3 regions of the Priestia sp. HNGD-A6 genome follow, and region 1 is predicted to be linked to each of the others. Evidence: riboswitches for the same ligand, from Rfam matches in the RefSeq annotation. Region 1 holds a riboswitch; each other region holds the start of a gene.

Region 1 (3,283 bases):
TATTTCTAAGGGCTTTTTCTCATTTTGTCTATAAAAATATTATTCTCTTAGTCACATCTTACTCAAAATTAAATACAGACATCTGTCAAATGAATGATACAATAAGCTTATATGCCGTTTTGAGTGGGAAAACCAAAAAAGAGTTCGGCGTACTAACTTCAGAACAACAATAATTTTACATAAAGATGTAAAGATTTAAAGGTTAAAAGAGAAATGTATAAAATCTGTAAAACAAAAGAACAGTTACGCGTTAAATATAGGAGTAAAAGGTTCTTCACGTGTTTTTTCGGATAATAAGAGAAAGTAATTTTGATCATTGAGGAGGAACTTAGAATGTTTGGATTTGATGCAGATGTATCGCCATTAGTGCGAATTAAAGTAATTGGAGTCGGCGGTGGAGGAAATAACACCGTTAACCGTATGATTGAACATGGTGTACAAGGGGTAGAATTTATCGCCGTTAATACGGATGCTCAGGCGCTTAATTTATCTAAAGCAGATGTGAAAATGCAGATTGGTGCGGCATTAACGCGAGGATTAGGTGCAGGAGCTAATCCAGAAGTAGGAAGAGAAGCTGCAGAAGAAAGCAGAGAGCAAATTCAAGAAGTACTGCAAGGCGCAGATATGGTATTCGTAACAGCTGGCATGGGGGGAGGCACTGGTACTGGAGCAGCTCCGGTTATTGCCCAAATTGCCCGTGAACTAAATGCTTTAACAATTGGAGTAGTTACTCGCCCTTTCAAGTTTGAAGGAAATAAACGTACCAAGCAAGCAGTAGGCGGTATTACTGCGATGAATGAATCGGTAGATACCCTTATTGTCATTCCAAACGACCGCTTGCTTGAAATCGTTGATAAAAAGACACCTATGCTTGAAGCATTCCGTGAAGCAGATAATGTTCTTCGCCAAGGTATTCAAGGTATTTCAGATTTAATCGCTGTTCCGGGGCTGATTAACCTTGACTTTGCTGATGTAAAAACAATTATGTCTAATCAAGGATTTGCGCTTATGGGTATCGGACGAGCTTCGGGATCAGATCGAGCAATTGAAGCAGCGAAAAAAGCGATTTCTAGTCCGCTGCTAGATGCATCGATTGATGGAGCAAGAGGCGTGCTGCTGAACATTACGAGCGGCAGCAGCCTGAGTCTTTACGAAGTACAGGAAGCAGCAGATATTGTCACGTCCGCTTCTGATCAGGACTTAAATATGATTTTTGGATCTGTGATTAATGAAGATTTAAAGGACGAAATGATGGTAACCGTTATTGCCACTGGATTTGATGATGAAGATATTTCACCATCAGCTTCCACTTCTAGAGTTTCAAGAGCACGCTACTAAATTAAATAACCAGCTTTTATGGTGGCAATTGTTTTTCAATTGCCTTAAAAGGGAATCCGGTGAAAATCCGGAGCGGTCCCGCCACTGTAACAAGGAGCCTTATGTCAAAAAGCCACTGTCTATTTAGAGACGGGAAGGCGGTATAAGGCAATGACTTGAAGCCAGGAGACCTGCCATAAATCGCAGCACACAATAACCTACGAGGATAGGGAGGTGTTTTGGCAGAATCAAAAATACGATAAACAAGGGATACGTTTATCTGAATTTGTTGTGAAGGCAAGCACTTCTTTTTAGAAGTGCTTTTTTTTGTGTATTAAAATAGAAGGTGGAAAAATGAATGATAAATAATAAAAAACTTGTATCTATGATATTTCTCGTGTTACTTTGCCTCACTGCTTGCGCTCCTAATGAAGAGAGCGTAAGTATAAAAGAAAGAAAGAAAACGGATAAAAGTGTGACGTTTTTATTTAATTTTACATCTGCAACGCTTGATCCTCATACGGACGATAATTATACAGCAGTTCGTGGGGGAGTAGGGGAGACGCTTGTTAAAATCAACGACGATTTAAAAATAAAGCCTTGGCTTGCTGAAAAGTGGGAAACGAAAGATAACGGCCTTATATGGACATTTATGATAAGAAAGAACATCATGTTTCAAAACGGAAAAGCGCTGGATGCAAATGCCGTTAAGTCTTCTCTTCAAAGAACGATAGACCAAAGTTATGCGATGAAAAACGCTTTAAATATTAAAGAAATGAAAGCGAACAGTCATGCGCTGACAATTACATTAAAAGAACCAATGCCTAAATTTCCTTCTGAATTAGTGCATCCAAATACAGCTATTATAGATGTTGATGCTTCTAATATAGCTAAGAAGCCCATTGGTACGGGTCCATTTCGCGTCTTGTCTTTTGATCAAGGAAATCAAGTAAAATTAGAAAGATATGAAAATTATTGGGGTGGAAAAGTGAAATTGAAAAGTGCGATCTTTGGATTTAACGAAGATGCTAATGCGCGAGTTGCTGCTCTTCAATCTGGAACAGCCGATATTATTTATCGCCCGCCTTTAGAAAGCTTGGGCACTTTACAAACAGATCCGTCTTTTAAAGTAAGTGGAGTACCTAGTGTGCGCACCCATTTATTGCTTTACAATCAAACCAATGACGCATTAAAAGACGAAAATGTAAGAAAAGCTATCGATACCTTATTGAACCGAAAAGAAATTGTTAGCAGCATCATGAACAATCAAGCGGCAGCGGCTCGAGGTCCATTTTTACCCCAATTTCCTTTTGCTGATAGTACTGCTAATGAGCAAAGAGGTATGACATCTGCTAAAAAATATTTAGAGAAAGCAGGCTATCAAATCAAAAATGACAAAGCAATCAAAAATGGAAAGCCACTATCGCTCTCTCTTGTCACATACAGTTCTTTGCCAGAACTGCCTTTAATTGCTCAGCTTCTACAGTCTAATGCCAAAGAGTTAGGAATTACTATTAAGATTCACCTAGTTGAAGATAGCGATGAATATGTAATGGCAAAAGATGATTGGGATTTAGCATTGTACAGCCTTATCACAGCACCTAGAGGAGATGCCAGCTATTATTTAAGTACGAACTATTTGCCCGGCGGTGGTTTAAATGCCAGCCGGATTAATGATGATACGCTAACAAAAATGATAGAACAGTTAAATTCAACAGTAGATGACGCAAAACGAGATCAGTTAGCCAAACAAGCAACCGCTTTGATTAATAGAAAAATGCTGACGTCATCGATTGTACATCCAAACATTGTTGTTGCTTATAATCAAAAAGTGAAAAACTGGACAACAAATCCAAGCGAGTATTATATGCTGACTCAGCATTTAGACGTAACGCCGTAGTTAACATTGCAGCATAAGCAGAGAAAAGAAAAAGTATACAATGATCGCTAAAAGGATGTGACAGTA
Region 2 (3,283 bases), 2.1 Mb from region 1:
TGTAATTGTTCCGTATGCGGGATGGCGTCACTTTTTTCTCCATCACAAAAATCACACGCTTTAATTGTAAACACGTCTCCGACTGGAGATAGTAAAAAGGAAGCTGATTGGAGCTTTTTAATAATCACATCTGGCTGAGCCGTTGGAATTTGCAGTTTGATTTGATGGTCAGGCGTATACTCCATCGTACCTTTTTCACCAACAACTTCTGCTAGTGTTGTCATTTGAACGGGCGTAAACTTCTTATTCGCAAGCCCTGGACTAACTGCCACTTCAAAAATAGACTCAATTGGCTGGTGTACGACCGGTGAAGTAGTTTCACCTAAAATTGCTTGAAGCGCTTCTTCTGCCAGAGCTCGTGAAGCTGCTTTTTCTTCTTTTGTATTCTGAACATCTTCAATAGCTGAAGCCGTTTGCTTTACAGTCTCCTCTTGATCAAGAGCCCATGGTTCTGCTTCTTTTCGAAGTCGCTGATGCGGTCTTAGCGGCTGCTCTGTTTGGTTGAGGGTATATTTCCGCTGATACCCGCGCGGTGTAATCATTAAGTCATCGTAAAAGAACGTAGATGAATTTCCGACAACAACGGTAGTCAGCATGCCTATTTCATGATTTAACATGTCTTTTAAATTGGTCATTACCACTTCTTCACGGTCACGATAAGCGCTTTTCACAAGACCAACAGGCGTATCGGGGGAACGGTATTTTAATAAAATCCTTTGCGCTTCCACAATTTGTCTTGTGCGTCTTCCGCTTTTCGGATTATAAAAAGCTACTACAAAATCTGCTTGTGCAGCTGCTTCGATTCGTTTTTCGATTAACTCCCAAGGCGTAAGGTGGTCACTTAAACTAATCGTACAGGCATCATGCATCACGGGCGCCCCAAGGAGGGATGCGCATGAATTAATAGCCGAAATGCCAGGAATCACTTCCAGCTCTACGCCCGTTTCTTTTTTCCATCCTTTTTCAATCAACACTTCATACACAAGGCCGGCCATTCCGTATACTCCTGCATCTCCGCTTGAAATGACCGCCACGGTTTTTCCCGCTTCAGCTTGCTTTACGGCTTCTTGTGCACGGCTTACTTCTTCGGTCATTCCTGTACTAATAATTTGCTGATTCGTTAATAGTCCTTGAATTAATTCCACATAGGTTTTATAACCAATGATCATATCACTTTCTTGAATGGCTTCTCTTGCTCGCTGTGTAATATGTTCAAAGCTTCCTGGACCGAATCCAATAACTAACAGTTTACCTTTCATGCTAGCTCCTCCTTTATGCGTTACTTTTTACTTTGTCAATTCCTTCTATGGAGTCACTCTTTTCCGGAGAAACAAAACCGTTTTGATCATATTCATAAATAAGTGATTCCTTTATACTGCAGCCTCCTGCTAAATGTTCTTCAACAATTCGATGAGCTACGTTTTCAGTGACCTGCTTGTACCAATCTCCTGAAGGGTACACGATAGCTACAGGAGCATCTTTGCATCTTCCGTTACAGCGCGTACGGGTTGTGTGAACCGCTTCATCTAGATTCAGTTCAGTCACTTTATTTCGAATAGCTTGCGTGGCTTCTTCTCCACCTTTTCTCATACAGCTGCTTCCATTACAAATCAATACGTGATGCTTTGTTGCATTCAAGTTCCAAGTCGTCACACTCATTCGCTCCTTTACTAAAAAAACGCCTCTATCAATGATAGAGGCGCAGAAAATTCAAACTAAGTTTTTGCACTTCCACCTATATCCCGTAGGGTAAGCTTCGCATTAGAAAAAGGCTGGTTTCCTGACTTCGATTCATTACTTGATTGCGCCTTCCCGAATACAGTGGCATATGCAATCAGCTCCTCTTCACAGTGGCGGGTACCGCGCTGGCTTCACACCAGACTTCCCATTTAACGCAATGTGAACATTGCGCACCTTTTTTGCACGATATGTAGTTTTGTGCTACGAGAAAAACCCGCTTCGCTAATATGCGAGCGGGTAAAACGTCAGAATAAAAGTGTACACGAATGCCACTTTAAGCCAACGTTTCCCTTCCCGCTCCCCGGAGAAATAGAAACTTCACAATAAAGACAGGTCTCCTGACTTGTGTATCATTCTACTTGAGAACCTTCCCGTGATTTTTCCACAGTGGTTATACTCGTTCGTCCACACTTACAGTTGCGGGGGCAGTACTGGTCTTTCACCAGTTTCCCTATTAAGCCTTCTTGGCATCTTTACTGTTGCTGTTTGATATATATGAACCTTTTAAACTATCAGAATAATAGAAGTAACTACCATATCATAGCGTACATTTTTTTTTATTTCAACTCTATTCTTTTCGTAAGATACAAGAAGCTATAAAAAAACAAGAGCATAAAGTCAGCTCTTGTTTTTTCATTATATAGCTACTAATGTTAAATGAGGATCATTATAATACACGACTTCTGAAAGAACTTTACAGCCATTTGTTTTGGCAAAAGCTTCTCTCGCCTGCGTTTCAGTTTCAAATTCAAACATTTTCATTTCTTTTCCAGCATATACCGTCAGTACCCACATGAAAAGATTCGCCTCCGATTATTGTAGTGATCGCTATATCCACATTATGACGAAACCATATCCTTTTGAAAACCCATTCTACAAAACTTGTCACAAGAAACTTTTAAAAATTTAAAAACATTTTAACTTCTGTAAATGAACAAAATGTACAAAAGGTTTAAGCCGTATTATACCTCTTTAAAAAAGGTGCTTTTTTTACCAACTGTTGCTTCACCAGTAAAAAATATATAGTATTTATTAAAAAAAGAATCCGGACAGCCGGCTTCTTTTTTAGGAAAGGAAAGTACAGACATCATAGTCCCTTCCTGCTCTTTGTTTTGCATAAAAATACACTAATTAAATATTCCTTTCTTAAAGCAGAACCATGTTCGATTGGATATAGTGGTAAAGAAGCTTGTACGTATGGTTTAATGAATCTTGATGCGTTCTCTCAAACGCATGAGAAGAATCAATTCCTGGACCAATTAAGCCGTGTACGATGTCATGCCCGGCACGAATAGCAGCAGAAGCATCTGATCCGTAAAACGGATAAATATCTAATTTGTACTGAATATCGTGCTCCTTGGCTAGCTCCACCAAATGCTTTCTCAAACCGTAATGATATGGGCCGCTTGAATCTTTTACACAAATAGACACGGTGTATTCATCAGTAGATTGTCCATCTCCCATGGCACCCATATCAACCGCTAAGTATTCTACCGTTTGAGGCGTAATATTCGAATTTCCTCCGTATCCAATTTCTTCATTA
Region 3 (3,283 bases), 170 kb from region 1:
ATGTGCTTGTGCCACAGGAGTCATTATCAATAAAGTGATTAGTTTATTTGCTTATCGAGATCGTCCATTTATCTCTCACCACGTGAATCAGCTTATTGATCACGCCGCGAATTCTTCATTTCCAAGCGATCATGCTACGTCTGCATTAGTTATCACTTTTACCATTTGGCTACATTTCAAACGTTCAGGGCGCATGTGGGTTGTAATGGGTGCACTCATTGCATTTTCACGCGTATGGGTTGGCGTTCACTATCCATTCGATGTGTTAACAGGAGCTATTCTAGGCTGCGTGCTCGCGTTGTTTATTCATTATGTTATTTTTAATACCAAAATTATGAGAGCTATTACCAATCTGTCTATTTTTCGAAAATCAGCTTATGACGGGCAGTCTCAATATTATTAAGAAAAAGCCGCAAATACGCGGCTTTTTTTATTGGGAAATTTTTAATGCATTTAATACTTGTTTTTTAAAATTAAATTGTGTACAATTAAATTACAGAAACGATAAACAAAAAACTTTTAATAAAATTACTAAAAAAGAGGAGAGATTTATACATGAAAGCTTTATATGAAACAACAGTCGTTAACACAGGTGGAAGAACAGGAGAAGTTCATTCTTTAGATAATATCTTTAATTTAGATGTTGCAACACCTCCAGCACTTGGTGGAGAAGCAACAACAGCAACAAACCCAGAGCAGCTATTTGCAGCTGGATACAGTGCTTGTTTCAACAGTGCGTTAGAATTTATGTTGAAAAAACATAACGTAGAAATCAAAAGCAGTGAAGTAAAAGCTACTGTTCAGCTGCTTCCAGATAAAGCTGATCAAGGAGTAAAAATTGCTGTAGCGCTTGAAGCTCATATCGAAGGCTTAGATTTAGAAACAGCGAAAAAATATGTAGACCTAGCCCACTCATACTGCCCGTATTCAAAAGCAATCAGCGGTAACGTAGACGTAACGGTAGAAGTAATTTAATTGCTTTAAAAATCCCTGCTAAGCATGTAAAGCTTAGCAGGGATTTTTTATTTGAATTTTCTCTATTCATTTGTAAGCGGTACTAGTATAATGAGGAAGAAAATGAATTATTCGCACAGTTTAGGTGCTCTTACATAGCGTAAGAGGTAACAGGGAATCGAGTGCAAATCTCGAGCGGTCCAGCCACTGTAAGCAGGGAGTTTTCTATCTTATCGTCACTCAAAACGGGGAAGGCGGTAGAAAATGATGATCTCAAGCCAGGAGACCTACCTATTCTGTACACTTGACTCTTCTAGGAAAGAGGCGGTGTATCAAGGTACGCAGTGAGCAATTGCTGTTTATTTTCATATGCCGACACATCCTCAATTTCTATAGAATTGAGGCTTTTTTACGTTTTATTTTAAAAAAAGGAGTGTAGGAAATGGAAGGTTTATCAGTTTTTTTACTTGTCTTTTTATTAGGAATCAGGCACGGATTGGATGCAGATCACTTAGCTTTTATTGATGGCCAGACCCGATATAATTGGCGAATGGGGAGCCGTTTTGCCCCGTGGGTCGGCACGCTGTTTTCACTAGGTCACGGAGGAATGGTGGCCGTCACGGCCGGGGTGCTTGGCGTGGTGATGAAGAATTTTACGTTTCCATCGTATTTCGATCATTTTGCATCCTGGGTATCCATTATCTCCCTCTTTCTAATCGGGACATTAAACACATATCATTTGCTTCGAACTAAAAACAAAGAAGAAGAGTTTCAGGTGAGCGGGTTAAAAGGGAAGTTTATTCCGAAAATCGCAAAAGGAACAACGAATCCTTTTTTAATTATTCTTGTAGGAGCGCTGTTTGCCCTAGCGGCTGAAACGGTCAGTCAAACGGCCGTGTGGTCTCTAGCTGTAGGGAACGCAGGCAAATATACGCCGCTTTTATTAGGACTAGTATTTATGTTTGGTATGATGCTGACAGATACAATCGATTCACTGATTGTACATAAAATGGTGAATGAATCGAGTAAGTTTGGGCAATCTGCTTCCCGCTTGATGGGCTGGGTTATTGTTATCCTCGCATACGGGGTGTCCTTCTACTTAGCATTCACTTTCTTTAATCCATGGGCCGAAGTAAACTTTGAAATGGTTGGCGTTATTTTGTTTGTTTTTTTAGTGTCTATGTTTGTTTTTGTAAGTGTGAAGTCAAAAGGGAAAAATATTAAAATAAATGTCAATTAGTCAAACGAAAGCTTTAATCTGTTGAAGATTGAAGCTTTTTTGTATGAATTTGTTGAAGTTTATGGCTATTTTCGGTCGGTTATGAATAAGTTAAAGTATTATCTATATTTAAAGGATGGAAAATTGTCTGAAAACCATTATAATTAAGGATAATTTAAGGTCGTTATGTGAAACGTAGAACATAGTTATACGTACGATAAATAAAAGCATTTAATGCAAGCAGCAGGGGTTGTTTGGAGGAGGAATTGATTTGAGTCAGGTAATGGTAGAACAAAGTGTATTTAGTTATTTAAAAGAACACGAACAAGAGATGCTTGAAGATTTAGTTGGATTTGTGAAAAAAGAATCACCGTCCTACAGTAAAGAGTTAGTAGATCAGTGTGGAATGTATTTAACGGAGCTGTTTCAAAAGCGTTTAGGAGTAGGCTACGAAATTATAGAAGAAAAAGAAGTAGGAAACCATTTGAAATTTACGATTGGAGAAGGAGAAAAGCAGCTTTTAATTATCGGTCACTTTGACACGGTATGGGAAAAGGGAAGGCTAAGTCTAAGAACAGAGGGAAACAAGCTGTACGGTCCGGGAATTTTAGACATGAAAGGCGGCATTGTGCAATCTATATGGGCGATTAAAGCGATTCAAGAGCTTGGCTTATCGCTCGATAAAAAAATTGTGTTTTTCTGCAATTCGGATGAAGAGATTGGGTCAATTTCTTCTAAAAAATACATTGAAGAAGAAGCACAAAGAAGTGAAGCAGTGCTAGTAGCAGAACCGGCGGTGGCGGGTTCAGGTGCGTTAAAAACGTCGCGCAAAGGAGCGGGAATTTTCACCGTAAAAGTATGGGGACGAGCAGCACACGCGGGTAATCACCACAAAGAAGGAATCAATGCGATTGAAGAGCTTGCGCGCCAAGTGATTTTCTTGCAGGGCTTAACAGATTATGAAAAAGGTACAACGGTGAACGTTGGAACATTTACGGGAGGCAGCGGTACAAATGTAGTGCCTGAATATGCAGAAGCACACGTAGATTTACGTGTTTCTACAGAAGAAGAAGCGAAACGTATGACGGATATTATTTTGAACTTAACACC

Evidence for each region. Region 1 has a riboswitch for cobalamin ahead of nikA (nickel ABC transporter substrate-binding protein). Riboswitches for the same ligand answer to the same signal wherever they lie in the genome.
Region 2: linked by a shared signal. The riboswitch ahead of SCI76_RS00705 (ferredoxin) and the one ahead of nikA (nickel ABC transporter substrate-binding protein) in region 1 are both predicted to bind cobalamin.
Region 3: linked by a shared signal. The riboswitch ahead of SCI76_RS12405 (sodium:proton antiporter) and the one ahead of nikA (nickel ABC transporter substrate-binding protein) in region 1 are both predicted to bind cobalamin.

The regions. Positions count from the first base shown of each region.
Region 1 is NZ_CP138621.1:2,281,612-2,284,894, reverse strand. Features, by position in the region: gene ftsZ (cell division protein FtsZ) at 334-1,338, shown strand; cobalamin riboswitch at 1,341-1,531, shown strand; gene nikA (nickel ABC transporter substrate-binding protein) at 1,676-3,217, shown strand.
Region 2 is NZ_CP138621.1:136,059-139,341, reverse strand. Features, by position in the region: gene cobJ (precorrin-3B C(17)-methyltransferase) at 1-1,259, opposite strand, end outside; gene SCI76_RS00705 (ferredoxin) at 1,273-1,653, opposite strand; cobalamin riboswitch at 1,753-1,933, opposite strand; cobalamin riboswitch at 2,051-2,230, opposite strand; gene SCI76_RS00700 (hypothetical protein) at 2,377-2,535, opposite strand; gene SCI76_RS00695 (hypothetical protein) at 2,703-2,858, opposite strand; gene SCI76_RS00690 (M42 family metallopeptidase) at 2,887-3,283, opposite strand, start outside.
Region 3 is NZ_CP138621.1:2,455,442-2,458,724, reverse strand. Features, by position in the region: gene SCI76_RS12415 (undecaprenyl-diphosphatase) at 1-403, shown strand, start outside; gene SCI76_RS12410 (organic hydroperoxide resistance protein) at 556-975, shown strand; cobalamin riboswitch at 1,081-1,264, shown strand; gene SCI76_RS12405 (sodium:proton antiporter) at 1,397-2,194, shown strand; gene SCI76_RS12400 (M20 family metallopeptidase) at 2,424-3,283, shown strand, end outside.